2 regions of the Streptomyces sp. URMC 124 genome follow, and region 2 is predicted to be linked to the other one. Evidence: riboswitches for the same ligand, from Rfam matches in the RefSeq annotation. Region 2 holds a riboswitch; the other holds the start of a gene.

Region 1 (4,204 bases), on a different contig from region 2:
TGGTGCTCGGTGCGATCGCGGTCTGGCCGTTCATCGAGTCCTGGGTCACCGGTGACAAGCGCGAGCACCACCTGCTGGACCGCCCGCGCAACGCCCCGACGCGCACCGCGTTCGGTGCCGCCTGGATCGCCGCGTACTTCGTGATGCTGGTCGGTGGTGGAAACGACCTGTGGGCCACCCACTTCCACCTGTCGATCAACGCCATCACCTGGTTCGTCCGCATCGGCTTCTTCGTGATCCCGGTCCTGGTGTTCATCGCCACCCGCCGGATCTGCATGGGCCTGCAGCGCCGCGACAAGGACAAGGTGCTGCACGGACGCGAGTCCGGCATCATCAAGCGCCTGCCGCACGGTGAGTTCGTCGAGGTCCACGAGCCCCTCACGCAGGAGCAGATGCACACCCTCACGGCGCACGAGCAGCCGCAGCCGCTCGAGCTGGAGCCGGAGTACGACGAGAACGGCGTGGCCCGCAAGGCCGGCGCCGGTCAGCGCCTCCGGGTGAAGCTCTCCAAGGGCTTCTACGGCGAGGGGACCCAGATCCCCAAGCCCACCGTGGAGGAGTACGAGGAGATCACGAGCGGCCACGGCCACCACTGATCCCCGGATCACCGCCCGGTCCACACTGATCGCTGATTGCCGATCGCCACAGTGAGAGCCCCGTCCAGGCCCTGGACGGGGCTCTTCGCTGTCTGCGGGGGTGGATAGGCTGGGCGGGCAGACCCCGGGACGAACCCGGCTCTCCGGACCGACCACCAGGAGCGTGGACCATGAACGTTGTGACCCCGGCAGGCGGCGACAGCGCGGTGGCCCCCTCCTGGCCGGGTCTCCTGGACGCCCTGCTCGCCGGCCGCGACCTGACCGCCGGCGACACCGCCTGGGCCATGGACCGGATCATGCGCGGCGAGGCCACCGGCGCGCAGATCGCGGGCTTCCTGGTCGCCCTGCGCGCCAAGGGCGAGACGGTCGCCGAGATCTCCGGCCTGGTGCACACGATGTACGCGCACGCGCGGCTGATCGAGGTGCCCGGCCCCAGCGTGGACATCGTCGGCACCGGCGGCGACGGTGCCAAGACCGTCAACATCTCCACCATGTCCTCGATCGTCGTCGCCGGCACCGGCACGAAGGTCGTCAAGCACGGCAACCGCGCGGCGTCCTCGGCCAGCGGCGCCTCGGACGTCCTGGAGAAGCTGGGCGTCAACCTCGACCTCAGCCCGAAGCGGGTGGCGGAGGTCGCCGAGGAGGCCGGTATCACCCTGTGCTTCGCGGTGACCTTCCACCCGGCCCTGCGGCACGTGGCCGCGGCGCGGCGCGAGCTCGGCATCCGCACCGTCTTCAACGTGCTGGGCCCGCTGACCAACCCCGCGAAGGTACGGGCCCAGGCCACCGGCGTCGCGGACGCCCGGATGGCGCCGATCCTCGCCGGGGTGCTCGCCGAGCGCGGCTCCTCGGCGCTGGTCTTCCGCGGCGACGACGGCCTCGACGAGCTGACGACGACCGCGACGTCGCGGGTGTGGGTGGTCTCCGGCGGGCAGGTCCGCGAGGAGGCCTTCGACCCGCGGGACGTGGGCATCGACCTGGTGCCGGTGGAGGCGCTGCGGGGCGCCGACGCGTCGTACAACGCGGACGTGGCGCGGCGGGTGCTGGCGGGCGAGACCGGTCCCGTACGGGACGCGGTGCTGCTCAACTCGGCGGCGGCGCTGGTGGCGCAGGCGCCGACCGAGGCGCCGCTGGCGGAGCAGATCCGGGCGGGGATCGCGCGCGCCGCCGAGTCGATCGACTCCGGGGCGGCGCGGCGGGCCCTGGAGCGGTGGGTCGTCGCGAGCAACGCGTAGGGCCGTGAAGCAGGGCGTGAAGCAGGGCGTGAAGCAGGGCCGTGAAGGGGCGTCCGTGATGCGGACGCCCCTTCACGGCCGGCGATCACGTGTGCCATACTCTCGGCCAAGGTCACGAGTGACAGCGACACGGCCCCGGCCCGCTGTCCGGCAACCCTCCTTCCGTGGCGGGGTGCCCCGGGTGATGACCAGGTCGCAGGCAGCGAGGTCTGCGACAAGCGCGGATCCCTCGCCAGGGATCCTGGTTGTCGAGGGAGTTCCTTCCGTGGTTCAGCGAATGCGTTAGGGCTCGAAGAGCCCCTTTTCCGCGCACCCTTCTTTCTCCTCCCGCGCCGTCGCGCGGTGGAATTCGCCTGCCTTTTTACGGGAGTTCGCCATGTCTGTCTCCACCCTTGCCTCCGAGCAGTCCGTTTGCACCCCTCTGCCCGTTCTCGGGCGGGATGTCCGGGTCCCGCTGGTGACCGGGGGAGAGGTGACCTACGCGGCCCTGGACTACGCGGCCAGCGCGCCCGCCCTGCAGCGGGTGTGGGACGACGTGGCGGCCTACGCGCCCTACTACGGCAGCGTGCACCGCGGCGCGGGGTACCTCTCGCAGGTGTCCACGGAGCTGTTCGAGAACAGCCGGGCGGACGTCGCCGCGTTCCTCGGCTGCCGGGAGGGGGACCAGGTGCTCTTCACCCGCTCGACCACCGACTCGCTCAACCTGCTCGCGGCCGTCCTCCCCACCGGGACGCGGGTGTTCGTCTTCGAGACCGAGCACCACGCGGCGCTCCTGCCCTGGCAGCGGCGCGCGGACGTCGAGGTGACCTACCTCGACGCGCCCCGCACGCCCGGGCAGGCGGTCGAGACGCTCGAGCGGGCGCTCGCGGCCCGCGAGCCCTACGGACCGGCGCTGGTGTGCGTGACCGGTGCGTCCAACGTGACCGGTGAGCTGTGGCCCGTACGGGAGCTGGCCGCCGCCGCGCACGCCCACGGCGCGCGGATCGTGGTCGACGCGGCCCAGCTCGTCCCGCACCAGCGGGTCGACCTCGCGGAGCTGGACGCCGACTGGGTCGCCTTCTCCGGCCACAAGCTCTACGCGCCCTTCGGGGCGGGCGTGCTCGCCGGGCGCGCGGACTGGCTCCGCGACGCCGAGCCCTACCTCGCGGGCGGGGGCGCGAGCCGGCGCGTCGCACGGGGCGCCTCCGGCGAGGTGGAGGTCGACTGGCACGAGGGGGTCGCCCGGCACGAGGCCGGTTCGCCCAACGTCATCGGGGCCTACGCCATCGCCTCCGCGTGCAAGGCGCTCACCGAGGCCGGCTTCGACCGGCTCGCCGAGCGGGAGCGGCAGCTGATCACCGCGGTGCGGGAGGGGCTGGCGGCGGTGCCCGGCGTGCGCGTGCTGTCGCTCTTCGGGCCCGGCGCCCCGAGCGTGGGCGTCCTGTCCTTCACCGTCGACGGCTGGAACAGCTCGCACTTCGCGGCGGCGCTCTCCGCGGAGTACGGGATCGGCGTCCGCGACGGCCTCTTCTGTGCGCACCCGCTGGTGCGGACGCTGGTGGGCGCGGACTCCTCCGCCGAGGGGGAGTGCGGCTCGCCCGACGAGGGCGCGCCGCTGAACGCGATCCGCGTCAGCTTCGGCGCGGGCACGCCGGACGAGCACGTGGAGCGTTTCGTGGCGGCGGTGAGCGAACTCGTCCACCACGGGGCGAAGTGGTCCTACCGGACCGAGGGCGGACGCTGCGTCCCCGCCTGACGGCGCGTCGGCCGAGCACGGGGTCCGCCGCAGGCGGAAAAGATCCCGCCGCGACGGCGGTCGCCCCCCACCGGAGGTGATCGGCGGTGCCGTTCCGGGCGCGATCCGTGGATCCGGCGGCCCGCCGTCAGGCGGCTACGCATCCAGGCCGATGGCGAACGCCGCTTCCAGGTCGTGCTGGGAGTACGTGCGGAACGCGATGTGCGTCTCCGTCGAGGCGACGCCCGGGACCTTGCTGATCCTGCCCGGGATGACGTCCGCGAGGTCGTCGTGCCGGGCCACCCGCACCATGGCGATCAGATCGTGCGCACCCGTCACCGAGTACACCTCGCTCACGCCCTCGATCGCGGCGATCTGCTCGGCGATCTCGGGGATCCGGTCGACGTCGGTCTTGATCAGCACGATCGAAGTGATCACTGCGGGCTCCTATCGGGGGTCGGGGGGCAGCCCCGTCCTCACTCTAGTCGTACGGCCGTACCTCGCCCACGCGTACAGGAAGCCCAGGGCGAAGCCCACGACGTGGGCGAGGTAGGCGACGCCGGGCCGGTCGCCGGCCGCGCGGGCGGCGACCCACTGCAGGGCGAACCAGAAGAGGAGCACGGCCCAGGCGGGGAACCGCAGCGGCAGGAAGAAGAGGA
Region 2 (4,204 bases):
GGGCGACCCGCTCGACCTCGGCGGTGTAGTCGCGGTAGACGGCGAGGTCCTGCCGGGAGGGGTAGGCGAAGGCGACGTGCACGACCCGCTCGCGCCACTGCGGGTGCTCCTGAAGCAGCCGCCGGTACGCGCGCAGCCCGCGCACGATGTTCTTGGACAGCTCCGTGCGGTCCACGCGCACGATCGCCTTGCGGTCCGGCCCGCCGATCTGCGACCTCAGCGCCGCCATGCGCTCCCCGACGTCCGCCCGGTGCGCCCGCTCGCGCAGGAAGTCCCCGTCGGCGCCGAGACCGTGCACGCCCAGCCGCGTCGCCCGCCCCTCGAAGCGCACCTCGGCGGCCCGCCCCTCGCCGTCCCGCACGACCTCCGCGCCCAGCACGTCCGCGCAGCAGGCGGCGAACGCCTCGGCCCAGCGCACGGTCAGGAAGCCGGCCCGGTCGCCGCCGAGCACACCGCGCAGCAGCTGCCCGGCCACGTCGTCCGGCAGCATCCGGAAGTAGTCCGGCGGGGCCCAGGGGGTGTGCGAGAAGTGACCGATGCGCAGGTCGGGGCGGCGCGCCCGGAGCAGGCCCGGCACGAGCGCCAGGTGGTAGTCCTGGACGAGCACCGCGGCGCCCTGTGCGGCCTCCTCGGCGACGGCGTCCGCGAACGCCGCGTTGTACTCCTCGTAGGCCGCCCACTGCGCCCGGAAGTCCCGGTCGAAGACGGGCTCCAGGGGCGTCTGGTAGAGCATGTGGTGCACGAACCACAGCACCGAGTTGGCGATGCCGTTGTAGGCGGCGGCGAAGGTGTCCGGCGCGATGTCGAGCATCCGCACCTGGTGGCCGCCGGTGTCGTCCGTGCCGAGTCTTCGGCCTGCGGCGCGGGCCGCCTCGCGGTCGCCCTCGCCCAGGGCCGCGCACACCCACACGGCGGCCGCGCCCTCCGGGTCGCGCTCGATCGAGCTGAGCCCGGAGACCAGCCCCCCGCCGCCGCGCCCGGCCGCGAGGGTTCCGTCCTCGCGGCGCCGGTACGAGACCGGGCCGCGGTTGGAGGCGACGACGATCGGCGCGGCGGCGATCGATGCGGGGTGCACGTGCTCAGCGACCATGTGCCCAGCCTTGCCGCCGGGAGAACCGCTCAAACGTACGCTTACGCGGCGTGCCGCTGCGCGTACTCGGGTATCCCGGCCATCGGCGGGCGCTCCTCCGTATCCACCGCGTACGTCCGCGGAACGAAGCCCTCCGAGGTCCGTTCGAACTGCGTCAGCGCAGGTCGCACCAGATGCCCCCGGGCCAGCCGGAGCTGCGCCGTGCGGTAGATGGCGGCGGCCATCCGGCCCAGCGCCCGCCCGTCCTGGTGGCGGTGCTTGCGCACGCCCACGTCCACCTGGGCCAGCGCCCCCAGCCCGACGGTGTGCAGCGCGTCCACCAGAAGGCCCAGCTCCACGCCGTAGCCCACGGGGAACGGCAGCCGCTCCAGCAGGGACCGGCGGGCCGCGTACTCGCCGCCGAGCGGCTGTACGAAACCGGCCAGCTGCGGCCAGTGCAGGTTCAGCAGGGGGCGGGCCACGAGCTCGGTCACCCGCCCGCCCTGCCCGGCGGTCCCGGCGGAGCCCGGCACGTCGAACTCCGCCCCCAGCGGGCGGTCGTACATCGCCTTGACGAAGTGCACGCCCGGGTCGGTCAGCAGGGGGCCCACGATCCCCGACACGAAGTCCGCCGAGAACTCGCGCAGGTCGGCGTCGACGAAGCACACGATGTCACCGGTCGTCACCAGCAGGGAGCGCCACAGGACCTCGCCCTTGCCCGGCAGCGCGGGCAGGCTCGGCAGCACCTCGTCGCGGTGCACCACGCCCGCGCCCGCCGCCGCCGCGACCTCGGACGTGCGGTCCGTCGAGCCCGAGTCGACCACCACCAGCTCGTCCACCAGCGGCACCGCCTCCGACATCAGCTCGCGGCGGATCGTCGCCACGATGGCGCCGACCGTCGGCTCCTCGTTCAGCGCCGGCAGGACGACGCTCACCGTGGTGCCGGAGTCCCGTTTGGCGGCCAGAAGCACGTCGAGCGGACGATCAGCAGCGGACCAGGACCGCTCGGCCAGCCAGCGCTCCACCTCTTCCAGCACGTGTACGACTCCCTGTCTCACGGACGTTCTGCGACGCGCTCTGTGACGCATCTCGCGGTGCGGACGCCCCTCTCAACGGGCCGTCCCTTCCGTTACAGTCTTGAACAACGCGGACCGCCGTCCTATGTCGGGGGTCGTCGCGTGCACAAACGCCTGGGCCCCGCCCAGGCCATACCGCTCATCCAGAGGGGCAGAGGGACACGGCCCGTTGAAGCCCCGGCAACCCTCCAGCCGGTCTTACCGTCCATTCGGCGAGGCTCCCGGCGGGGAAGGTGCCAATTCCGTCTCGTGGCGACGTACGCCGCGAGGAAGATGAGGAGAAAGGGCCTCGCCTCCATGGCTGTGCAGTCTGTTGAACCCTCTACCACTTCTGTGGACCTCGGCCCCGCCGCGGCACTCTCCTGCCGCGAGTGCGGAGAGCGCTTCGAGCTCGGGCCCGTCTTCGCCTGCGCCCTGTGCTTCGGCCCCCTCGAAGTCGCCTACGACCTGCCCGCCGGCGACCCCGCGACCCTGCGGCAGCGGATCGAGTCCGGCCCCGCGAACATCTGGCGCTACGCCCCCCTGCTGCCCGTCCCCGCCGACGTCGCGGACAAGCCCAACCTCAACCCCGGCCTCACCAAGCTCGTCAAGGCCGACAACCTCGCCCGCGAACTGGGCGTGACCGGCGGCCTGTACGTCAAGGACGACTCCGGCAACCCCACGCACTCCTTCAAGGACCGCGTGGTCGCCATCGCCGTCGAGGCCGCCCGTGCCTTCGGCTTCACGACGCTGTCCTGCTCGTCCACGGGGAACCTGGCGGGCGCGGTCGGTGCCGCGGCCGCCCGGGCCGGGTTCAAGTCGTGCGTCTTCATCCCGCACGACCTGGAGGCCGGAAAGGTCGTGATGGCCGCGGTGTACGGCGGCGACCTCGTCGGCATCGAGGGCACGTACGACGACGTCAACCGCTTCTGCAGCGAGCTCATCGGTGACCCGCTGGGGGAGGGCTGGGGCTTCGTCAACGTCAACCTCCGCCCGTACTACGGGGAAGGGTCGAAGACGCTCGCGTACGAGATCTGCGAGCAGCTGGGCTGGCGGCTGCCGGACCAGATCGTCGTGCCGATCGCCTCCGGCTCCCAGCTCACGAAGATCGACAAGGGGCTCAAGGAGCTCGTCGCCCTGGGGCTGGTCGAGGACCGCCCGTACAAGATCTTCGGCGCGCAGGCGGAGGGGTGCTCGCCCGTCGCGCGCGCCTTCAAGGACGGGCACGACGTGGTGCGGCCCGTGAAGCCGGACACGATCGCGAAGTCCCTCGCCATCGGCAACCCGGCCGACGGGCCGTACGTGCTGGACATCGCGCGGCGGACGGGCGGAGCGGTGGAGGCCGTGGGCGACCCGGAGATCGTGGAGGCGATCCGGCTGCTCGCCCGCACGGAGGGGATCTTCGCCGAGACGGCGGGCGGCGTGACCGTGGGCGTCACGAAGAAGCTCATCGAGGACGGGGTCCTCGATCCCTCCCTCACGACCGTCGTGCTCAACACCGGGGACGGGCTGAAGACGCTCGACGCCGTCGCGGCGGGGCCCACGGCGACGATCCGGCCGTCGTTGGAGGCGTTCCGCGCCGCGGGGCTTGCTGCCGTCTGACGTCTGCCGCGGGCCGGTCGTGCCCGCCTTTCCGCCCCGGCGGAACAACCGCCCACAACCTCTCCGGAAGGTTCTCCCATGAGCGTCACCGTTCGTATCCCCACCATCCTGCGTACCTACACCGGCGGTAAGGCCGAAGTGCCCGCCGAGGGTGCGACCCTCTCCGAGGTCATCCGGTCCCTCGAGGCGAACCACGCCGGGATCGCCGCCCGTGTGCTCGACGACGCCGGCAAGCTGCGCCGGTTCGTGAACGTCTACGTCAACGACGACGACGTGCGCTTCGAGCAGGGGCTGCAGACGCCCACCCCCGACGGCTCCGCCGTCTCCGTCATCCCGGCCGTCGCCGGCGGCTGAGGTTTCACAGGGTTCCTCCGTTATTGCCGCACGACGTCCCCGGAATCGCCCCGACCGCAGTAGCGGACGGGGCGATTCCGCCTGTTGAGCGCGATACAGTTGGGGCGATCCCCGCCCGGCGTCA

The links. Region 2 has a riboswitch for S-adenosylmethionine ahead of thrC (threonine synthase). Riboswitches for the same ligand answer to the same signal wherever they lie in the genome.
Region 1: another riboswitch for S-adenosylmethionine. It lies ahead of ACSNOG_RS10085 (aminotransferase class V-fold PLP-dependent enzyme); the one in region 2 lies ahead of thrC (threonine synthase).

The regions. Positions count from the first base shown of each region.
Region 1 is NZ_JBPQTS010000034.1:25,419-29,622, reverse strand. It holds gene qcrB (cytochrome bc1 complex cytochrome b subunit) at 1-596, shown strand, start outside; gene trpD (anthranilate phosphoribosyltransferase) at 767-1,831, shown strand; SAM riboswitch class IV at 1,942-2,058, shown strand; gene ACSNOG_RS10085 (aminotransferase class V-fold PLP-dependent enzyme) at 2,208-3,566, shown strand; gene ACSNOG_RS10080 (Lrp/AsnC family transcriptional regulator) at 3,702-3,983, opposite strand; gene ACSNOG_RS10075 (rhomboid family intramembrane serine protease) at 3,993-4,204, opposite strand, start outside.
Region 2 is NZ_JBPQTS010000044.1:17,140-21,343, reverse strand. It holds gene ACSNOG_RS12265 (alpha,alpha-trehalose-phosphate synthase (UDP-forming)) at 1-1,090, opposite strand, end outside; gene ACSNOG_RS12260 (glucosyl-3-phosphoglycerate synthase) at 1,132-2,106, opposite strand; SAM riboswitch class I at 2,282-2,425, shown strand; gene thrC (threonine synthase) at 2,443-3,726, shown strand; gene ACSNOG_RS12250 (MoaD/ThiS family protein) at 3,805-4,080, shown strand.